3 regions of the Rummeliibacillus sp. TYF005 genome follow, and region 3 is predicted to be linked to each of the others. Evidence: riboswitches for the same ligand, from Rfam matches in the RefSeq annotation. Region 3 holds a riboswitch; each other region holds the start of a gene.
What was found. Region 3 has a riboswitch for thiamine pyrophosphate ahead of CW357_RS15005 (ABC transporter ATP-binding protein). Riboswitches for the same ligand answer to the same signal wherever they lie in the genome.

Region 1 (8,000 bases), on a different contig from region 3:
GGACAGCTCCACCTATTACTGCCCCTATTAATAACCAAAGCAATCCTGGCAGATAACCAAACTGTGCAGCTAAAATAGGGCCTACTAGCGGACCTGCGGCAGCAATTGCAGCAAAATGATGTCCAAATGTTACCCATTTGTTTGTTGGAACATAGTCTTTACCATCTTCCAATTCATGCGCAGGTGTTGGTTCTGATTCGTTGATTTTTAAAACCTTATTCGTAAAAAAGTATCCATAAAGACGATAAGTAATTACTAAAATACAAATTGAACCAATAACAACTGAAACCGCATTCATTTCCCTCATCCCCCTTAAACTAAAAACATTAATTTATATAGCATTCTAATTATTTGAAAATATAGAATACTTAGAATGAAACTATTATATAACAGTTATATATGATAAATAAAGGATTATTTAAATACTCTATCAAAATTACATTTCTAAAATTAAATATCCTAAAAAGGAATTTATATTCCATATGACACAAAATTCTTTGAAAAAACTAATTTATTTTAATCTCCTCTTCAAAGTAGTATAAAGGTATTAATTTATCTTAATTATAATCATATTTTCCTATACAATAATTATTTTTACCCATAAAAATAATAGGAGTTTTGACCGATAAACAAGATATGGTTTAAATAAAGATTTTAAGAAAGGAGCTATTATACTTGAATTGGAAAAAGAATATTTATGTAATTTGTTTGTTACTTATCATTGTCCCTAATGGGTTATTACTTGCTAATGCTCTAACTTATGGATTTCATTTGTTGATCTTACTTTCAATGGTTTCTTCGATTGCAATCTCCTTGCTTCTTTTCTTTAGAATAAGAGATATTGTAACAACAGAAAAAGAAACTATTATTGAATCCATTGATACACCATCAGAGTTATCGGCAGCAATTGAAACAATAACTACAGATTCTTCTTCAAAGGAAAAGGTAGCCACAGATGAATTTAGAGATAAATTCAAAAAACTAAGTACATTAACAGAAAAGATTATGGATGGTGCAAACATTCAATCACAAAATGTAGAAAAAAGCACCGAATTAATGATTAGTATTTCAGATGGTATAGAACAAATTGCAACAAGTACAGAAGCAGTTGCAAGCACTTCGCAATCAACAAATGAGGCTACCACAAAAGGATTTGAATCACTTGATATCGTTCTAAACCAAATGAATGCCATTAATGAATCTGTTGAAAACGTATCAAATGTTCTTACGGATTTATCAAAATTCTCTAATGATATTGGAAAAATTGTTAATACGATAACAGATATCTCTAGTCAAACTAATCTATTAGCATTAAATGCAGCCATTGAAGCAGCTCGAGCAGGTGAGCACGGACATGGATTTGCCATTGTAGCAGATGAAGTTCGCAAATTGTCAGAAGAAGTGAAATATTCTTCCAATCAGATAATAGATATCGTTTCATCTATTCAGATGAATGTTGGAAAATCTGTGGACTTGATCGAAGAAGGTAGAGAAAAAGTAAAATATGGCGTGCAAGGTGCAAATGATATTAAGCATACCTTTAGCACTATTCAAAGTGAAATTGTGGAAGTATCAAATCAAATCACCGACGTTTCAGCAGCAATCCAACAACTAGCTGCAGGGTCTGAAGAAATTACTAAAACTGTAGATTTCACAAAAAAGGTTCAGCTGAGCGGTGGAAATATGATAGAAGAACTCCATTCGACTATTCAAGAATATTTAACTAAAAAAGATAATATCGATTAGTTTGTTTCGCTTTTCAAATTAGATTGTTATTTAGGGGGATTTCACTATGAATAATAAGTTCTTTATAGAGAAAGCATTAAAGTCTAAATTTTATCAAAAAAAATTAGATAGTATAGATTTAGAAAACTGGAATAGCATTCCCTTTACCACTAAGAATGATTTAAGAAATGTAAGTCCACAAGACGTCCTTGGTGTTAACCAACGAGACATCTCTACATATCACGAAACGAGTGGAACTACTGGAACACCAACACCAAGTTGGTTCAGTCATAATGATGTAAAACAAGAGGCAGATGTATTAATACGTTCGGATCTCAAGTTAACCGAAAATGATCTTATTTTAAACCGATTTCCGTTCGCAGTAGCATTACCAGCTTTTATCTTGTACTGGGCAGCAAATAAAGTCAAAGCAGGACATATTGGGGTCGACCAATGGAGTAAAGCAACTCCCCTTAAAAGAGTAATCGAAATAATAAATAGAACTTCGCCCTCTATTTTAGCATTGGGCCCAACTGAAGCAGTAAAACTTTATCAAACCGGAAAACAAATGGGGCAACAATATCCTATTCAAGGTTTAAGAGCACTTGTTTTAGGTGGAGAAGTAGTTTCTCCTGCCAGAAAAAAATACATTGAAAAATTATGGGGTATTCCAGTCTATTTATTGTTCGGTAGTACAGAAACAGGGGGATTATTTGTAACTTGCCAAAATGGACATTATCACATTAACCATCCTCAAGTAAAAGTTGAAGTTGTAGATGATAATGGAGATCTAGTACAACCAAACACAATTGGTAATTGCGTACTATCTTCTGGTAGAGAAGGTATGCCTCTTCTTCGATATTATAATAATGATCTAGTAGAAATTCGTAAAGCAAACAACTGTAGTTGTGGCGATAAAAACGATATTCTTGTTCATTATGGTCGTAAGGATGACGCAATAACAATTAATACAAAAGAGATAAAATTGTACGACATTCAAGAAGCAGTATACTCTCTTAGTCAAGTTCCATTTATGTGGAAAATGAGGATTGAAAATGGTTCAATTGTTTTTATTTCACAATATTTAATAGAAATCGATAGTAAATCAATACAAAAAGAACTATCTACTTTACTTGGAGTTAATGTTTCTATCGAATTACAAGATATTATACCAATTGAAACATTAACTGAGAAACCGGCATTTGGTAAATACTCCTACATTGAATATTGATCATAAACTTTGTGTTACTCACTGATTATTCTAATAAAGGTAACTTATCTTCCAATTTCAGACGATAAGTTACCTTTTTTTATTAAAATTATTTAGAGAATGATTTAAATGATTCTATAGTTTCATTTATGTTTTTACTATTGCAAATTGCCGATATAACAGCAACACCATCGGCTCCAGCTTGTATAACTTGTGATGCATTTTGTTCAGTTATACCACCAATTGCAACAATCGGAAACTCTGGATACAGGGTTCTTGCATGATGTAGAAAACTTACACCTGAAGGTTTTTTGGCATCTGATTTTGACTTTGTTTCAAATATTGGACCAATCCCTACATAATCCGCACCACCATTTACAGCATTGTTCATTTCTTGTTCTGTATGAACGGATACACCAACAATCTTACCCTTGAATTTTGTTCGAATTACTTCTAGTGCAGTATCATCCTGTCCTACATGAACACCATCTGCGTCAATCTTCAATGCTAGTTCCACGTCATCATTGATGATAAAAGGTACATTGTATTCTTTACAAAGAGTTTGACAAGCTATTGCAAAATCTTCTAGCTCAATACCTTTTAATGCATTCTTCCCTTTCTCTCTCAATTGAAAAAAAGTTATTCCTGCCTTTAATGATTCCTCTAGAACTCTAAGTGGAGCACGGTTACAGTTTGTTGTTCCCATGATAAAATAGGTAGCTAAATCAGTTCGATTCAACGATTTTCACCTCACAAACCCCTTGTGCAATTTTATAAGAAAAATGATTGGTAGGACCATGACCATGACCAATATTTAAAGGGTTCTGAATTGCTAATTGTACAAATTTCTTTGCCTCGATAATAACTTCACGTAAATTTAACCCTTGTCCTAAGAATGCCGCTATTGCAGATGAAAAAGTGCACCCTGTTCCATGTGTTTGTCTAGTTTCAATTCGCTTTGTTTGCATAGAAAATGTTGTACCATCACGAAAGTACACTCTATCGATTGCAGCTTCTCCCTCTAAATGTCCACCCTTCATCACAACACATGAAACGCCCATATCCAATATAATATCGGCTGCCTTTTTAATATCTGTGGGTGTTCCAATTGTAATTCCACTGATTACTTCTGCTTCAGGAATATTGGGCGTTAAAACAGTAGCAAGTGGAAGTAATTTGTTTTTCAATGCTTCAACGGCATCTAATTGAAGAAGAGATGCTCCTCCTTTGGCAATCATTACTGGGTCAACCACGAGATGAATATCTTTATCTTTTAAACTTTCAGCAACAACTTCTATAATTTCAGCAGAAAACAACATACCTGTTTTAACTGTCTTTACTGGTAGATCCTTCATCACACTATCAATTTGTTGTTTAACAAAAACAGATGATGTAGGGAAAATACCTTCTACCCCCAATGTATTTTGAGCAGTTAAAGCAGTAATAGCAGATGTGCCGAAAACACCTAGTTCTTGAAAGGTTTTTAAGTCAGCTTGAATACCAGCACCACCACTACTATCAGAACCTGCTATGGTCATTACAATATCCATCATTGATCACCTCTAGATATATCGTGTAATCCATTAATCACTTCTATTTGAAAAGATCCTAGTAAATTCGCAGATGCAGCACGTTCTGCAACTACCTTATAATCTTTTAACACATCATGAAGAATTGTCATCTTATCTCCCTCTACTGCTAAAGCAGCCGCACAAATGGAACTAAGTAAGCATCCTGTTCCTGTCACTTGTGTCATCAATAGATGACCACCTGTAACACTTCTCACTTCTTCACCATCTGTTAATATATCTGAAGGTCCTGTTATAATAACTAAACAGTGATATCGACTCGCTACTTGTTTTGCCACTTGTTCAATATCAATTTCCCCTTCACCACTGTCTACACCTTTCGCATGCCACTCTACACCTGCAATTGTTGCTAATTCCCCAGCATTACAGCGGATTAAATCGACTTGCACTGCTACCAATAAATCTTGAACGGTTTGTTTTCGATATGCCGTGGCACCAACACCAACAGGATCAAGTACAACAGGTATCTGTCTACTATTTGCCTTACGCCCTGCAAGTATCATTGCTTTCCTAGTACGATTGTTAATCGTTCCAATATTAAGCAATAACGCAGATGCATTGGATACCATTTCTTCTACCTCTGACGATTCATCTGCCATAACCGGTGAAGCACCAATTGCTAGCAACCCATTAGCAGTAAAATTTGCTACTACATAATTCGTCATGCAGTGAATAAGAGGATTAGTCATTCGAATTTTAGATAAACTCATAGCTAGTCACTTCACCTTTCCAATCTTCAAATGTCCAAGGCATCTCCCAGAACTTCCATTCATAATAACAGCTTTTTTTAAAATGCGATTTTAATCGTGCTACTTTTTCAGGTTGCTCTTCTGCAAAGCGATTCATCATCGACTTTTGCAATTCAATTTTTTCTTTATAATCTGGGGAACTGTACATAGCAATCCATTCTTCATACAATTTGACACCGGGTTTCGCATTTTTATACTTTTCTCCGATTTCTTGATACAGCCAAGGACACGGCAACATTGCTGCGAATGCTTCTGCAACATCACCATTATGGGCTGCATTATACATATGACTTACATAATTATATGCAGCTGGAGCAGGTTCAAATTCTTCTAATTCTTTTTCTGTACACCCGAGCTCTTGAAAAACTGTTCGATGTAATTCAAGCTCAGCTGCATTGATAAAACTGGCTGTTTCTAGGAAATAGTTAATATCTTCATTCGCCGTTGCTTTTGATGCGGCAATAGCCAGTACTTTTGTGTAATTTTTTAAATAATAAGCATCCTGCATCATATAAAATTTGAATTTTCCAATTGGCAGCGTCCCATTAACCAATCCTTTTACAAACGGATGCTCAAAACTTCCTTCCCAATACAAATTTGTTTCTTTTCTCACTTCTTCACAAAATGTCATTCTAAGTCCTCCTTAGTAGTTGGACGTAGACGCAAAAAAGTCTCCATGAATGGACATAGAGACTTAAAGTGTTACGTTGCTCCCTACGTCAGTATTAACTGTCAGGTTCCAAGGGTCAGGTTTTACCTTCTCAACACAAAAGTGTCCCCCCGCACATAAATATTTGTTTTGGGTACAAAAAAACTCTCCAAATTATGGAGAGCTACTGTACAAAATTTCTTTGAATGTACTTTGCTCCCTACGTCAGTGTTAACTGCCAGGTTCCAAGGGTCAGGTTTTACCTTCTCAACACAAAAGTGTCCCCCTGCAAATATTTAAGTTACTTTTATCGTAGCATTTATGAATTAGCTACTCAAGGATAAATTTACCTACTCTTACTATTCCATTTTGGAATCAATACTTCCTTTATCAATCATATCTCTACTTTCAAATTCTCTGTTAAGCTCATTAAAAGGAGATGATCAAATGAGTGAATGGAATGCAGTTTTATATGATCAAAAGCACAATTTTATTTCAAAATTTGGCGGAGGTTTAGTCGAATTGTTAGCACCACAGAGAGGTGAAAATATCTTAGATTTAGGCTGTGGTACAGGAGATTTAGCTAACAAAATTGCAAATCAAGGAGCCTTAGTACATGGCATCGATGCATCAGAAACAATGATTCATCAAGCACAAACAAAATATCCACAATTACAATTTTCTGTAAATGATGCTACTCAAATTAACGTACATCATCAATTTGATGCGGTATTCTCTAATGCCGCATTACATTGGATCAAACAACCTGAAATCGTTGTACAAAATGTTTATGATGCTTTAAAGTCAAATGGCCGTTTTGTTGCTGAAATGGGTGGGAAAGGAAATATCTCTTCAATTGTAAATGCGATTAAACAAAGTATGAATGAATTGGGTTATGCGTATATTGAAGATTACTTTCCTTGGTACTTTCCTACAGCTGAGGAATATAGTAAATTATTAGAACGGGAAGGCTTCCAAGTGAAGATGATGACATTATACGAACGCCCAACCCAGCTTATTGGAGATGAAGGGATCAGAAATTGGTTGCAAATGTTTAGTAATAATATTTTTCAACATTTATCTAATACTCAAAAACAGAATGTTATTCAATTATGCGAAGAAATTTTAAAGCCTCAGTTATATAAAGAACATACTTGGATTGCTGATTATTGGAGGCTCCGTTTTGTTGCAGTTAAATAGACAAAGGAAAGGCATTTCAATTAATGTGGAATGCCTTTTATATTGAACTTCAACAGTTTATAGAATCTGTTAATGCACTATAAATAGCTTTGCTACTTTCTAAAAAAGCTTGAATATCACTAGATATGTATTTAGAAATAAAATAAGTTTGCGAAGTAATCTGCTGAAATAAGTTTAAGGATTGAATCCTTAGTATGCCTTCTTCTCCTTCTTTTTGCACAACACTTTGTGGTAAAAATGCAATTCCCAGTCCCTGCTTAACAAAATTTTTTATAACTTCAGTTTGATTAACTTGCATACTTTTATGTGAAGGAAATTTGCCTGTAAGCACATGCTGAATGTCTTCCCAGTATGGTGCATATTCATGGGTTAAAATGGTCTCATTTTTCAATAATTCAGTTGCCTCTACTTCACTTTTAGAGGGTGAGCTCACTAATTGAATAGCTTCATCTGCAATCATTTCAATTTGCAATTCTCGTATAGGTATTATTTTAGATAGACCGACATCTACTACACCACGGTAAACAGCTTCTCCTATCTGATTAGAATTTAATAATTCAAGCGAAATCTGAATATGTGGTTTATTGGCATTAAAATGCTCGATAATCTTTGGTAATGTTGAGTTAGCAATCTGCGGGGCTGCACCAACTGTTAGATGAGACGTATAACCATCTAAAAAAGCTTGTGTACTCCTTAGCGTTTCATCAAGCATGTCAACTAATTTTTGTGCTTTGATGTAGAAATGGGCACCAGCCATATTTAAACGTACTATTTTACCTTTTCGTTCAAATAACGGTGTATTTAGTTCTTTCTCCAAATGATGAATGTGTTTTGTCACAGTAGATTGTGTTAAAAAACGTTTTTCAGCAGTTTCCCCG
Region 2 (8,000 bases), on a different contig from region 3:
AATTAATCGAAGGACATGCGGAAGTAAAACCTCCTAAACAAAAGAGAGGGAATAATAAATCTTCAGGCTCATATTCTAAAAAGAAAAGTGAAAGTAGCTCATTTGGAAATTCTTTTAAAAAACAGGAAAACAAAAAGTTTTTTAGCAAAAAGAACCGTCTAAACAATAAAAAAAAGTGAGGTAACTGATTAATGACATTTGAAGAGAAGTTAGAGCAATTTGCTGAGTTAACTGTTAAAGTGGGTGCCAATGTTCAAAAAGGTCAAACACTCCTTATTAATACAACTACAGATACTGTCGAATTTACAAGGTTAGTTGTTAAAAAAGCTTACGAAGTAGGAGCAGCTCGTGTAACAGTTAATTTTTCGGATGATGTGATAAACCGTCAGTTTTTTGATAATGCACCAGATGCTGAGTTCGCAAAATTTCCTCGTTGGATTAGTGAACAACGAGATGAACTAATTGAGCGAAAAGGGGCATTACTTTGGATTGACGCAGCAGATCCAGATAATTTAACAGGTGTTCCAGTTGAAAAATTATCTGCTCATCAAAAAGCATCTGGCAAAGCTTTAGAAAACTATCGTGATGCTGTTATGAATGATAAAATAGCTTGGTCAATTATTGCTGTACCTTCTAAAAAATGGGCTGCAAAGGTATTTCCAAATCTAAAAGAAGAAGAACAAGTACCAGCTTTATGGGAAGCTATTTTTAAAACAGTACATATCGGTGAAGGAAATGTAATCGATAATTGGGAACAACATTTAAAAAATTTAGATGAACGCGCAGCTATATTAAATAAAAAACGATATGCAAAATTACATTACACAGCACCAGGAACAGATTTAACAGTCGAATTACCTGATAAGCATATTTGGTGCACAGGGGCAAGCTACACACCAGAAGGTACATCGTTTGTCGCTAATATGCCAACTGAAGAAGTATATACAATGCCATCAAAATATGGTGTTAATGGCTATGTGTCAAATACCAAACCACTTGCTTTCCAAGGTAATATTATCGATCATTTTAAAATTACTTTTGAAAACGGTAAGATTGTAAAAACAGAAGCTAGAGTAGGTGCAGAACTTCTTCAAGAACTAACAAAAGCAGATGAAGGATCACGATATCTCGGTGAGGTAGCACTTGTACCACATGAATCACCAATTTCAGCATCGAACATCCTATATTACAATACATTATTTGACGAAAATGCATCCAACCACTTAGCAATCGGTGAAGCTTATCCAACATGCTATGAAGGTGGGAGCGCGCTTTCAAAAGAGCAACTTGAAGAAAAAGGCATCAATACTTCTATTACGCATGAGGACTTCATGGTAGGTAGTGGAGAGATGGATATTGATGGTGTTCTACCTGATGGAACTGTAGAGCCTATCTTTAGAAAAGGAAGTTGGGCATTCTAAACTGCATTGCTGAACAAGATAAAAACCCTTCAATGACAGCCTATAAGAATGTACGGCTTATTATTGAAGGGCTTTTTAATTCTAGTAATAAATTGAGAAATTATCATTATTTTTTTAAAGGATTTTTCTTCTTTCTAGCGTCAATGGCTTTTATGATGATTGGATAAACGATTGGTGCGATTTTTATAGCAGCTTTTACAACTTTTCTTACTTGCATAATATGCACTCCATTCTTTGGATTCTCTGTATTTCGACATGATAAATCCCCATATAGATAGTATCTAAGCTTTAAGAACTTTTATGCCTTGAACAATATTCCATATAAACACTGCAAGGGATAAAATTACTTCAAAGACAATAAATATTAACCATGCAATTATGATAAATGTATCACCACTTGATGAGTATGACAAACCATTTGAATTTAATCCAATTGACTCATAACTACTTGACTGAAAACCAAAACTCATTACAACAACTATGAAGATTATTACACCAATAATTGTAGGTATGATTAGCAATAGGTGAGAGAGAAAAGCACGTTTTGCATGTCTTTTAACTTCAGGTTCATTTGCAACAAAGAAAACGATTAATGGTAAAATAAGCCCAGCAAAAAATACACTAAAATAACAAAGCGATGATAATACACGATTATTATTCACATTCATCACCTCCATTCAATCATTCATATACATCTACGGATAAAAGCGAATAAAAGATTCATTTGTTTTTTACAAGAGACAAAGGATTATTCGCTATTGAATTTCCAGCATAAGTTAAGTACAATAAATATGTTCAAAAAAATTTAATGATGTATCGACCACAAGGGGAGCCGTAAAGGACGGCTGAGAGTGAACCCGAAGTTCTAACCCTTTGAACCTGTAAGTTAATGCTTGCGTAGGAATGTGGATAGAAAACCGACTATTTCGATGTCAGGGCTATCCTGATGTCGTTTTTTTATGGTGAAATATCTAATTCTGGCAATACCAGAATACACTTTAGGACTTATGTGATCTACATCTGAACTAAGGAGGATGAAAATTGAACAATAAGAAATTATTAATGATGATTGAAATTGCAATTTTTGCAGCGATTGGTTTAGTTTTAGACCAGCTCTCATTTAGACTATGGGCTCAGGGAGGTTCTATTAGTCTTGTGATGGTACCAATTGTGTTGATGTCTTTTCGATGGGGAACAATACCAGGTCTTGTAACTGGATTCCTAATAGGAACTTTACAAGCAATAATGGGGGGCTATATTTTAACCCCATTACAAGGCTTTATCGATTATTTCTTTGCTTTTACAGTTGTAGGTTTAGCCGGAATCATCCGACGTCAATTACTTAAGGTTAGTAAAGAAGGAAAGAAAAAGCAAATGGTAGCGTATATTACACTCGGTACTTTTATAGGGGGATTATTACGCTATATTGCACACACAGTGGCTGGTATTGTATTCTTTGCAGAATATGCTGGAAAGCAAAATGTATACTTATATTCAATTATTTATAATGGTTCCTATATGATACCGGCAATTATATTAACAATCATTGTAGCATCTCTTCTCTTCACTACAGCGCCAAAGTTACTAGAACATAAAAGATAAAGAGGATAAGAAATAAGCCTAGTTTTCTATACTAATAGGAACTAGGTTATTTTATTCGATAAGATTTTTTTAATTTCATGATGTCGATGGAAAATGTTTGTATAAGTAAACTTTTCATGTATCTATAATATGATAGCTATAAGCTTAGGAAAGGTTTTCTAAAACTGCTTTTCGTAAATTGTGGTATAGTTAAGAGTAGATAAAATGAGAAGGGATCGTTACAAATGATTGCAAAAACGAAAGAAGAAATAGATGCTTTAATGAAAGCAGGCCGTGCAATGGCTGAAATTCGTGAAGCGATGAAAGCTGCAACAAAACCAGGTGTTACAACAAAAGAATTAGACGATTTAGCTGGTAAATTATTCGAAGAAAAAGGTGCCGTTTCAGGACCAAAAGCAGAATATGATTTCCCAGGATACACTTGTATTAGTGTTAATGAACAAGTGGCACATGGTATTCCAAATCATCATAAACTTAAAGCCGGTGACTTGATTAATATTGATGTGTCAGGTCATGTTAACGGTTATTATGCAGATACAGGTATTTCATTTATCGTTGGAGATGTTGAAAAACCAGAAGTTCAAAAAATTTGTGATGTAGCACAAAGTGCATTTGATCGTGCTATGAAAAAGGTTAAAGCTGGTTCTCGTTTAAGCCAAATTGGTAAAGCAGTAGAACGAGAAGCTCATGATAATGGGTTATCAGTTATTATGAATTTAACTGGACATGGTGTTGGACACTCTCTACATGAAGAACCACAATATGTGTTAAATTACTTTGATGCTTGGGATCGTACAATTCTTAAAGAGGGAATGGTATTAGCAGTAGAACCATTTATCTCACAAAAAGCTGAGCATATTGTAGAAGCTGGTGATGGCTGGACTTTTATTACACCAGATAAATCTTTAGTCGCTCAACTTGAACATACAATCATTGTTACAAAAGGCGAACCAATTATTACAACAAAAATTGACTAGAAAAAGTTAAAATAAAAAGCAGCTTAAAAGTTTGAAACCATTAAGCCACTTATTCAAGCTCTCTGAATTTATTCAGAGGGCTTTTGTTTTTTGATAAAAATAATTCCTACAACAAGTACACCACTCAAGAAAAGAGCAGCAGTTGTAACAAGTAATTCTTCAAAACCATTCTTAAATGCAATTCCAATAAAAGTCCAAATATAAATAATAGGGAAAAGGATATCTTCATAATGAAATCTGACATGTAATGCAATTGCTGCTCCAAATGTAAGCATAATTACTGCCCATAAAGGTTCGCTTAAATCTAAGAAGCTCCAATGATTATGGGTAAACAGGAAAGCGATGTTCATAAAAGTGACAATACTTTCCCATGCAAGGTATATAGAAATGGGTAAGCGTCCTACCCATGACCGATTCCAAACGGGATAGGTAAAATACAAACCTATCAAGGATAATAACATTAAAATAATAATGATAACTGACCAGGTAAAATATTCATAATGCCATAAGTAAATCCATAAAATATTAAGTACCGAACTCGTGACAAAATAAACAGTTTGCATAAATGTTATATGGTATTCGGTACGACGATTTTTCCACAAAAGATAAATCCAATAGGTCAAAATAATATAGATAAATACCCGAATAATATTAACGTACCCTGCAGGACTAAATAGGACAGTATAGCTATTGGAGATCTCACTTGTTGTATGGCCATTAAGTGGAATAATGTTAGCAGCTATGCTAAATGTAACCATGGCCAAATATATAATGGTTACGATCAATAGTCTGCCCAATACAATCTCTCCTTTCTGATTAGATTAGTGAAACAATCTAATAATTGATATGATGTACATCAAATTCCATAAATAATTAGTCACTCTATAGTATACAATCGTTTTAGTGTAACAACAAATACCATTTTAGTGAACATTGCGGTAAAATATTATAAAGATATAAAAAGGAGTGGATAAAGTGACTACACATATTGAAAAGCTGGATTTAAATAAAAAGCTAGACGATAAAATCTCCTATAAGAAAGAACTAAAAAAGCTCCAATTTGAAATGCTGAACATTCAACAATTCCTATTTAAGCATAATATTGGATTGATAATAGGTTTTGAAGGGATGGATGCAGCAGGGAAGGGCGGCGCTATTAAGAGATTAACACAGCGCTTAGATCCAAGGGGATATATAGTACATCCTATAGCTGCTCCTACTCAAGAAGAGTTAAAGTATAATCATCTTCATCGATTTTGGAAACGACTTCCTGCAAGAGGACAGATAGGTATTTTCGATCGTACGTGGTATGGACGAGTACTTGTTGAAAGAATTGAAGGATTTGCTTCAAAAGACGAATGGGGACGTGCTTATGAAGAAATCAATCAATTCGAAAAATTGTTAACAGATGATCATTACATTGTATTGAAATTCTGGATACAAGTATCAAATGAAGAACAGTTAAATAGATTTAAAGAGCGTCAAGAAGATCCTTATAAAAAGTGGAAGCTTACGGATGAAGATTGGCGTAATCGAGATAAATGGCCTTTATATATTGAGGCTGCTAATGATATGTTCGATAAAACAGATCAAAAGAATGCACCTTGGATTTTAATCGAGGGCAATGATAAAAAATACGCACGTATACAAGTTCTTAAAGAGACGATAAAACATGTAAAAAAAGAATGCGAACGTCAGGGCTTGCAAGTTACAGATCCTACAGAATCTTTAACTAAAGAAGTATAATATTTAAGTTTACATAGTTTTATCATAGATAAACAAAATAGTAAAAGAAAAATTTATTTTGGTTCTAGTTGAAAGAGACTTTGTCACTTAATTTTATGCATGAATTTTATATTTACTTCAGTGTTTAAGTATGGAATTCTGAATCTCTTGTTAAACGACCTTTTACAATATTCAAATGATATCTTCAATATATCGAAAAGGATGGATAATACTGTATGGTATTTTTAGAGGGACAACGTTGTTATTTGCGTACTTTAGAGTTAGCGGATGTAACACCATATACTCAAATGGTTGCACGTAATATGCATTACTGGTCAATCCATGAGCCATTACATCCACCTGAATACTACACTGAAAAAGTCCAAATAAAGAAAATTCAAGAGTCTATAAGGCAAATGCGCGCGAATCGGGAATATAGTTTTGGTATTTTCGCTTCTGGGAGTACGGAGATAATAGGGCATATTTCTATATATTCGATTAGACGTCTCCCTTTCTCCAGTGCTTTTGTAGGCTATTCAATGGATGAGGCACATACTGGAAAAGGGATTGTATCCGAAGCACTTTCACTTGTTTCAAAATTTGCATTTGAAGATCTTTGTATTCATCGATTGGAGGCATATGTTTCTCCCAAAAATGTAGCATCTGTCCGCGTATTAGAAAAAGCAGGTTATTTAAGGGAAGGGTTATTGCGTAAACTACTTTATATTAATGGGAAATGGCAAGACCATTATTTATATGCACTAATGGAAGGGGACTATTGAAAGGGTAAGGCCGCTTGGCGGAGATGGAGGACCAAATTCCATAGATTATTCAATGGAATGTAATATAAATGATATTGAAGATTTCCTGGGAAATCTGTCGAATTATTGAAAACTTGTGCTTTTACTGTATGATGTATTTCTTAAATAATATTTATAGTGATGAGATAAATACAAAAACAGCGATTTCCTCATAAGGAAATCGCTGTTTTTTATATCTTTGAGCCGTCTACAATTATATCTAATTTACCCGTCTTAGGATCAATGACTAAACCGTGAACGGGGATTGAGTCCAATACTAATGGATGGTTTTTTATCATTTCAACGCTATGTTGAACATTTTCTTGTACATCCTCAAACCCATGTAACCATTGTTTTAAATCGACACCTGAATAAGTAAGCAAATCGAGTGTATCTTGTGTAATTCCACGATCTATCATCTTTTGAAGCATTTTATCTGGGTTTACTGCACTCATACCACAGTCATAATGCCCGATTACAAAAACTTCATCTGCTTGAAGTTCGTATATTGCAACAAGCAAGCTTCGCATAATACCGCCAAACGGATGATTGAGTGTTGCACCAGCACTTTTAATTATCTTAACATCACCATTGCGAAGATTCATCGCTTTTGGCAATAATTCGACAAGCCGTGTATCCATACAAGTTAGAATAACAAAATGTTTATCAGGATATTTACTAGTAATATAAGGTTCATATCGTTTTTCTTCTACGAACGATTTATTGAATGTAATGACTTCGTTTAAAATAGACATAACTGTATCTCCTCCTCTTTCTAATTGTAAAATAACTACTTAGAAAAAGGAAATACTGAAAATTTTATTTTTTTAGTAAATGAATCGTATCTAATGCTTTTCCTGTTCCTATTACAACGGATTCTAATGGTTCAGGAGCTAAATGAACGGGAACATCTAATTTTTTAGAAAGCCATTCAGCCATTCCTTTTAATAGAGAACCTCCGCCAGTTAGAACAATACCGCGATCTACGATATCACCAGATAATTCTGGGGGACAACTTTCTAAAGATCTACTGATTAACTCTAAAATAGATAATAGATTTTCTTTTAAACAATTTTGAATTTGCAATGATGATACTGCAATAGTTTTTGGAAGACCTGTTACGATATCGCGACCACATACTTCAATTATTTCAGAAGGGTGTTCTATTAATGCATACCCAATTTCTTGTTTGATTTTTTCTGCTGTTGGTTCTCCTATTAAAACATTAAACTCTTTGCGGGCGAATTGAATAATCTCTTCATTCATATGGTCGCCACCTAGTTTCATGGTATTAGATGTAACAATCCCACCAAATGAAATAATACCAACTTCTGTTGTACCCCCACCAATATCAACAATCACACTTGCAATTGGATCACTAACTGGTAATTCTGCACCAATTGCTGCAGCAACGGGTTCCTCTATTAGGTGAACTTCTTTGGCTCCACATTGTTTCACGACGTCTTGAATTGCTA
Region 3 (8,000 bases):
GTCCCAATTGGATGGCGGTATTAATAATATTTCCTCACTTATACTCTCTAATGGATTCAATTGACTTTTTTCATCTTCCACTAATGCAATGAGAAGCTGTATCACTTCATCCGTGTTATTTTGAAAGCAATGAATCGTAGAGTCATATTGAAAATCTGCAGATAAATCACTCGTTTTCCCTAGTTTTACATCTTGAAGAAACGCTCTTATATTCTTTACTTTAAGGTTGTTTATATTTAATTTAATGCCAAATAAATGCTGATTTGTTTGGCGTGCAATTGGTTTTAATGTAAATGCTACATCCAGTATTTCTCTATTTTCAAAATGTAATTGATGTCCACTAGTTCTTTTTGATTTGTGTTCAAAGATTTTCATGAAATCTTCAGTAATCTCTCTATTTTTATCATGTAGATTATTAGGAGATATTCCGAGTTGTTGTAGATCTTGTATTGCTAATAATACAGCCGCAACATGCTGACAACTTTTTTGAAAGTTCATCAACTTAGGACAACTACAAGTAGTCTTTAGTTTCCCTATTGAATCCTTTTCAATCGTAACATGAAAATCCTCAGTTCCATTTACTGTAGCTTCACAATAATCTTCACTATAATGATTCAAGATGACCTTTTTTGAACGATTAAAAGAGTCTCCCCTTTTGAAAGCAACGGTACCGCACATATCTTTTATCATTTTGTGGGTTACTTTTAGATCCATGTACTCCCGCTCCTTTCTAACAGAATTATATATACTTATATTATCATCTATTCAACATTCAAACTATACATAGCCACTCATGACGATACGTATGAATTGCGCCTAAAGCCTATTTTAAATAATAGATAGAATAACAGTGGTAAACGCAAAAAAGTGCAAATCAATTGATTGCACTCTTTGAAACGATATCTTTCATTGGTAGTCCACTTAAAGTATTAAAAGACTATTAGTTGATGCAATTTTGCTTGTCCAGTTCCTAATATTAAAAAAACCGCCATATACATTTAAATATAGCGGTTTCATTTTATTTATTTAAAACTATCTCTCCATGCTTTTTCTGCTGCTTTATCTGCTTTTTCTTTTTCTTTTATTTGAATTTCTCGTTTACGGCGTTGATTTTTTTCTTGAAGATGTTCTAGTTCTTCCTCACGTGCAAATTCCATTGCCATCTCAGCTTCAGCGATATTTTTCTTTGTATTTTCAATCATACTTTGAATTCTTAATCCACTATTAGATCTGTCATTTGATTTAGGACGATGTTTATCCGACATTTGCCAACCTCCTCTTATTTTATCTATATTAGTTTGTTTTTCTTTGTTCAGTTTATACGGGCGATTCGTATGTATTGTTAAGGTTGTAACTGCTATTAGGAGGTGTCCGAAAAGCACCTTAAGTAATTTATAGAAAGAAAGGGCTGTCCCATAATTTTATAATTATAGGACAACCCCCTCTTTTAATTATTGATATCCGTTTTTTCGAGCTGCAGCTTCGTCTTGAATTTCTTCTTTCATGCCTTCGATTGCATGTTTACGACGTTTGTTTTTCTCTTTTATTTTTTGGGCTTCGTTTGGTCCAGCGAATTCTGCACTGAACTCAGCTTTTTCAATATTTTCTTTCGTATTTTGAACTGCTGTTTTTAATCGCTCCACATTATTTGATCTGTCATCAGGTTTTGCCATTTTCTAGTCCTCCTACTTAAGATCATTTTAGTATTGCAGCATTAGTTTGACTAGCTTTGCTGTTTTTATGCGTTGATATGAGAGGATAAAAAATAATGATTTGAACAAATTATATTTGGGAGGTGAAATTCCATGCCTAAACAAAATGGGTATAAACCTAAAAACAAAAAGAATCATAACAGCAATTTTAAAGATGCTAAAGATACAAGAACCACAAATGATCCACGTAATAGCCCTGATAACTATAAAGCCGAATTTGCGGCTGAATGGAGAGAAAACGCCATAGCTAATATCAACAAACAATCAAATGACAAAGTTGATAAATGATATATATTAATGACACCATGATTATGGTGTCATTTTATTATCTGAATGTCTTTGAATGAAAAAAGGCAATTAAAATGTTATTCCACATTCTAATTGCCCCATTTAGCTACTCTAAATTTTGGCGTGCTATTTCTTCTGATTTATCTATTTTTTTCTGTTTTGATCCGAAAAGTTTTTTTGTGATTTTAATCTTATTATCGTTCTGTTTATTTTCCGGATTATATTCTAACCCAAATTCTTCAGAATTACCAAAATTACCATGCGATCTTGGAATTAATTTGTCTGGCATATAATACCCTCCTAATACTATTTTGAATTACAGTATTAGTTTGGATTTTCTTTTCAGCTTTATACTTTCAAAATATTTGTAATCACTAGTTGACGCGCAACACTCTCATTGCATTTAAAACAGCAAGTAAAGTTACACCAACATCTGAAAAAACAGCTTCCCACATTGTAGCAATACCAAATGCACCTAATAAAAGAAAAACAGCTTTGATACCTAAAGCAAACCATATGTTTTGCCATACGATTTTGCGAGTATTCTTTGCTATGCTAATTGCCTCTGCAATTTTAGATGGCTCGTCTGTCATGATGACTATATCTGCTGCTTCGATGGCAGCGTCAGATCCTAATCCGCCCATAGCAATACCAACATCTGCACGTGCTAATACAGGTGTATCATTAATACCATCACCAACAAATGCAATTTTTTCTTTTGGTAGTTTTTGAACATCTATTTTTTCAATTTTTTCCACTTTATGTTGAGGTAGCAACTCTGCATATACTTCATCAATTCCAAGTTGTTTTCCAACCGATTCTCCCACAATTTTAGAATCTCCGGTTAGCATAACTGTCTTCTTAATGCCTAGTTCTTTTAATAAGCGAATGGCATGCGCGGAATCTTCTTTAACTTCATCTGAAATACTAATGGCTCCTGCATATTTTTTGTCGATAGCAACATGAACAATGGTACCAACTTCAGTTATTTGCGGATATGAAATTTGCTCTTTTTTCATAAATTTTGCATTGCCAACTAATATTTCTTTTCCATTGATCATAACTTGAATCCCATGTCCCGGGATTTCTTTATAGTCTTTTAATAATTGTTTATCGACATTTTTACCGTATGCATCGAGAATAGATTGAGCAATTGGATGGTTTGAATATACTTCGGCAATAGCAGCGAATTCTAATAGTTCATCTTTCGTCCATGTGGAAGTCGGAAGTATACTATTCACCGCAAACACACCTTTTGTAAGCGTACCTGTTTTGTCCATCACTACATATTTGACATCATTTAACGCTTCTAAATAATTACTTCCTTTAACAAGGACTCCTTTTTTCGAAGCAGCACCTATTCCTCCAAAGAATCCAAGAGGAATCGAAACGACAAGTGCACATGGACAAGAAATAACTAAAAAAATTAATGCACGGTAAATCCAATCTGAAAAAGTTGCACCAGTTATTAGCAATGGTGGAATAATAGCAAGAATAGTAGCTACAATCACAACGACTGGTGTATAATAGCGGGCAAATTTTGTAATAAAGTTCTCTGTAGGAGCCTTACGACTGCTTGCATTTTGAACTAATTCTAAAATTTTTGAAACAGTTGATTCGCCAAAGTCTTTTGTCACTTCTACTGTTAGAAGACCGTTTTTATTGATAAATCCACTTAGTACTTCATTTCCAACTTCAACTTCACGTGGTACAGATTCTCCTGTTAAGGCAGACGTATCAACCATCGAATGACCTTCAGTAATTACTCCATCTAAAGGCACTTTTTCACCAGGTTTAATAATGATTATATCTCCTTCTTTTACATCTTCTGGAGAAACTTTTAGCACATTATTCCCACGTTTAACATTTGCAGAATCAGGTCGAATATCCATCAATGCACTAATCGATTTGCGTGAACGATTAACAGCTATTCCTTGGAACAGTTCACCTATTTGATAGAACAACATTACTGCAACACCTTCAGGATATTGTCCAACAGCAAATGCGCCAATTGTTGCTACTGTCATTAAAAAATGTTCATCAAAAACTTGTCCTCTGTAAATATTTTTAACCGCCCTTAATACGATATCTCCACCAATAATAAGGTAACCTATGATGAACAAACTTAACTCTCCGATATTGGATAGCGGAACAAGTATGCCAATTGCTGTCAAGATAGCTCCAATGGATAAACGAGTTACCATTTTTTTCGTTGTACTATTAGCATGCTCATCCTGATCGTGTTGTTCATCTCCGCTATTATGTATCTCGGATACAACAATTACATCTGGTTCTATTTTTTTTATAATTTCCGTTGTTTTTTTCTCCAAGTCTTCCATTTGATCTGGATTTGAAGCTTTAATTTGCAATTTTTTGGTTACAAAGTCAACAGAAGAATGAGTGACTCCTTCAAGTTTTCCTACTTCAGTCTCAATCTTCGCTGCACAATTGGCACAATCCAATCCATTCAAATATAAAGTTCTCATAATACTCGGATTATTTTTTTCTAGTATTGTAATATCAGGTTCTAGAGTTTTGACTTTCTTCTTTGCTTCAGCTACAACATCTTCTACTTGTTTTTCATCTGTTTCCATTAAAAGTGACTTTGTTACAAAGTTCACTGAGCAATTTGAAATCCCATCTATTGTTTTAACACCATTCTCAATTTTTTGAGCACAGTTGGCACAATCTAATCCTTCTAATATGAGTTCACGTTTTACTTTTGCCTTTCCTTCGTCCATTTGTTATTCACCCTCTTTATTCTTTTCCTTCATTTGTATGAATCATTGCAATTGATACTAGTTGGTGTACGTGTTCATCTGCTAATGAATAAAAGGCGAGCTTTCCTTGTTTTCGAAATTTCGCTAATCCCATATTTCTTAATAATCGTAAATGGTGCGAAGCAGTTGCAGTTGAAGAACCAATGATATTTGCTACATCGCATACACATAATTCCTTTTCTAAAGTTAAAGCATATGCAATTTTTAACCTTGTTGAATCGGCTAATGCCTTAAATAGCAATTCAACACCATTCACTTCTTCTATTTGCTGTTTTATCTTCGTTACTTTTTCTTCGTTGTAACAAAATACTTCACAACTATCTGAATTCGTTTTCTGAGCATCTTTACTCAAATCATCCACCTCAGTCAAACATCCGTTTGAATATAGTATATGCTTCAAACTTTACAATTGTCAAAAATGTCCTCAAATTATATTTTTTATCCAGATTATCTTAATAATGAAAAGTCTTGCATAAATTTTTGTACGTGATAAGCTATATAAGGAAACTGAATAGCACTAGGGGTGTCCGAGGACGGACTGAGACTGAACACCGGTGTTCTAAACCCTTTGAACCTGATCTAGTTTACGCTAGCGGAGGGAAGTGAGTTATATAAGTAATGATTCTTGTTATTTAACCCACTCTCCTATTGAGTGGTTTTTTTATTTGTACGAAACAACAATTAAATATTATTGATTCTACTAGGGGCGCCAATTGGCTGAGATTGTACCCTTTGAACCTGATCTAGTTTGCACTAGCGGAGGAAAGTAGTTTATGAGACATGTTATTTAATGTTTTACCGAAACTGCTTTCTTTATAGGAAGCAGTTTTTATTTTGTTTTAGGAGGGAGAAAAAATGACACTTAAGTTAAAAAATATTTCTTATAGCTATAGCAACAAGGACAAACAAAAAAATCAAGTAATTTCAAAACTGAATATGGAGATAAAAAAGGGAGAATTCATCTCTATTGTAGGTAGAAGCGGGACTGGGAAAAGTACCATTTTAAGATTAATGACGGGTCTTCTTCAACCCGACGAAGGTGAAATCCGCATTGATGATCTAGAGATTTCTTTAGGTGATGTTGGCTATATGCCACAAAAGGATTTACTACTTCCTTGGCGTACGATTCTCGATAATATTTTAATTGCGTCTGAAATTCAAAAGGATTTACATATATCGAAGGATGAAGCGAGGATTTGGTTACAAAGAGTAGGCCTTAGTGAATACGAGCACGCACTACCAAAACAACTTTCTGGAGGTATGCGACAACGTGTAGCTTTTTTACGTGCCCTATTAACAGGAAAAGATGTGCTTTTACTCGACGAACCCTTTGGAGCCCTTGATGCATTGACAAAAAAGGAAATGCAATCTTGGTTATTATCCATTTGGCAAGATTTAAACAAAACGATTGTTTTTATCACACATGATTTAGAAGAAGCCATTTTTGTTAGTGATCGGATTTTGTTATTACATCCAGATCAACGGATAGAAGAAATTTTAATACCCTTGCCACGTCCACGAAAATCGGAAATGCTTTTTTCTGAAGAAATCGTAACACTACGTCAAGAATTGGAGAAGAAAATTGCAAATGAAAGCACTCAAAAATTTTCTACAAACCTATAGTTTATTTATCGGATTTTCAATCATTGTACTTGCTATTGTTGAATGGCTTGTACGGTCTAAAATTGTTCCAAGTTTTATCATACCAGCACCAACTGGGGTTGTATCAATGATTTTTGCGAATTGGCAACCACTTTTAATCGAGCATTTAAGTGCCACAATGTTAGAATTTTTTATTGGATTTTCTATCGCTGTCATTGGGGGCATACTTATTGCAGTTATCATGTTTTTCTCAAAAACTATTGAAAAGATTGTCTATCCAGCAGTGGTGATCTCACAAATGATACCTATTATTGCACTTTCCCCAATCTTTGTACTGTGGTTTGGATATACCATCTGGAGCAAGGTGGCTGTCACTTTCTTAATCTGTTTCTTCCCTATTGTTGTGGGAACTTATGACGGTTTGAAGTCCTGTGATAAAGAATATATCGAAATGCTACGTTCGATGGGCGCAAACCGATTTCAAATTTTTCAAAAGTTACAAATCCCAATGGCACTGCCTTCCTTTTTCTCAGGCTTTAAAATGGCCATTGTTTTTGCCCTTGTTGGAGCCACTATTGGAGAATGGCTCGGTGCAAGTGAAGGGTTAGGCTATTATAGCAGAAGAATGTCAGGAAACTTAAATGCCGAAGGCGTCTTTGCAGCTATCACAGTATTAACCATTGTAGGTATTCTATTATTTGCATTAGCGTCATGGATAGAAAAAAGAGTTACAAATAAATGGAGCAAAGCCAACTAAATTAATAGGAGATGTTAAACATGAAGAAGTGGATGAATATTGCAATTGTACTTTTCTTAATCGTATTTTTAACAGGTTGTAATGGAAATAATCAAGCTTCCACAGAAAATGGCAAAAAACTAGATAATATTAGTATCATGCTAGATTGGTATCCAAATGCAGTCCATTCTGCCATTTATGTAGCAAAAGAGAAAGGTTATTTCAAAGATGAAGGTTTAAATGTAAAAATTGAAATGCCTGCAGATACAAATGATCCTCTGAAACTTGCAGCTACGGGAAAAGTAGATTTGGCAATCAGCTATCAAAATCAAGCAATTTTATCAAAATCTGAAGGAATCCCGATTGTCTCTATTGCATCACTCGTTAGACATCCACTCGACCGTTTAATGATGAAAAAATCTTCTGGTATTGATTCACCTAAAGATTTAGAGGGGAAAAATGTAGGCTATTCTTCTAGTGAATTAAGCGAAGCGACACTTAAGTCTATGGTCGAAGCAGATGGAGGCGATTTTAGTAAAGTGAAAATGACAGATGTAGGTTGGGATTTAATCTCTTCTGTTGCAACTAATCATGTGGATGCTATTATTGGCGGTTACATCAATCATGAATATGTCTTATTAAACAAAGAAGGATATGATATGAAAGCCATTAAAACAAGCGATTTTGGTGTACCTGACAATTATGAATTAGTCATCGTAACAGGTCAAAACACTTTAAACCATAAAAGAGATGATATCGAGAGATTTTGGAAAGCCGTTACTAAAGGCCAAGAAATTGTTAAGCAAAGTCCAAAAGAGAGTCTTCAAGTGTTACTAGATCACGAAAATGATAGTTTCCCACTAGATAAAGATGTTGAAACCA

Region 1: linked by a shared signal. The riboswitch ahead of tenA (thiaminase II) and the one ahead of CW357_RS15005 (ABC transporter ATP-binding protein) in region 3 are both predicted to bind thiamine pyrophosphate.
Region 2: linked by a shared signal. The riboswitch ahead of thiT (energy-coupled thiamine transporter ThiT) and the one ahead of CW357_RS15005 (ABC transporter ATP-binding protein) in region 3 are both predicted to bind thiamine pyrophosphate.

Annotation. Positions count from the first base shown of each region.
Region 1 covers NZ_ML122589.1:725-8,724, reverse strand. Annotated here, with positions in the region: gene cstA (carbon starvation protein CstA) at 1-298, opposite strand, end outside; gene CW357_RS16115 (methyl-accepting chemotaxis protein) at 676-1,746, shown strand; gene CW357_RS16110 (phenylacetate--CoA ligase family protein) at 1,793-2,956, shown strand; gene thiE (thiamine phosphate synthase) at 3,045-3,674, opposite strand; gene thiD (bifunctional hydroxymethylpyrimidine kinase/phosphomethylpyrimidine kinase) at 3,661-4,485, opposite strand; gene thiM (hydroxyethylthiazole kinase) at 4,485-5,234, opposite strand; gene tenA (thiaminase II) at 5,221-5,904, opposite strand; TPP riboswitch at 5,968-6,065, opposite strand; TPP riboswitch at 6,123-6,220, opposite strand; gene CW357_RS16085 (class I SAM-dependent methyltransferase) at 6,370-7,122, shown strand; gene CW357_RS16080 (LysR family transcriptional regulator) at 7,172-8,000, opposite strand, start outside.
Region 2 covers NZ_ML122551.1:49,163-57,162, forward strand. Annotated here, with positions in the region: gene CW357_RS07740 (DEAD/DEAH box helicase) at 1-179, shown strand, start outside; gene CW357_RS07745 (aminopeptidase) at 192-1,421, shown strand; gene CW357_RS07750 (magnetosome magnetite crystal formation protein family) at 1,703-2,083, opposite strand; TPP riboswitch at 2,237-2,342, shown strand; gene thiT (energy-coupled thiamine transporter ThiT) at 2,463-3,023, shown strand; gene map (type I methionyl aminopeptidase) at 3,248-4,000, shown strand; gene CW357_RS07765 (tryptophan-rich sensory protein) at 4,069-4,797, opposite strand; gene CW357_RS07770 (polyphosphate kinase 2 family protein) at 4,976-5,746, shown strand; gene CW357_RS07775 (GNAT family N-acetyltransferase) at 5,962-6,507, shown strand; gene CW357_RS07780 (beta-class carbonic anhydrase) at 6,717-7,280, opposite strand; gene mreBH (rod-share determining protein MreBH) at 7,345-8,000, opposite strand, start outside.
Region 3 covers NZ_ML122579.1:14,512-22,511, forward strand. Annotated here, with positions in the region: gene CW357_RS14970 (DEAD/DEAH box helicase) at 1-714, opposite strand, end outside; gene CW357_RS14975 (small acid-soluble spore protein Tlp) at 1,023-1,265, opposite strand; gene tlp (small acid-soluble spore protein Tlp) at 1,452-1,673, opposite strand; gene CW357_RS14985 (hypothetical protein) at 1,806-2,000, shown strand; gene CW357_RS14990 (hypothetical protein) at 2,107-2,289, opposite strand; gene CW357_RS14995 (heavy metal translocating P-type ATPase) at 2,375-4,741, opposite strand; gene CW357_RS15000 (ArsR/SmtB family transcription factor) at 4,758-5,132, opposite strand; TPP riboswitch at 5,290-5,398, shown strand; TPP riboswitch at 5,473-5,562, shown strand; gene CW357_RS15005 (ABC transporter ATP-binding protein) at 5,636-6,403, shown strand; gene CW357_RS15010 (ABC transporter permease) at 6,369-7,139, shown strand; gene CW357_RS15015 (ABC transporter substrate-binding protein) at 7,160-8,000, shown strand, end outside.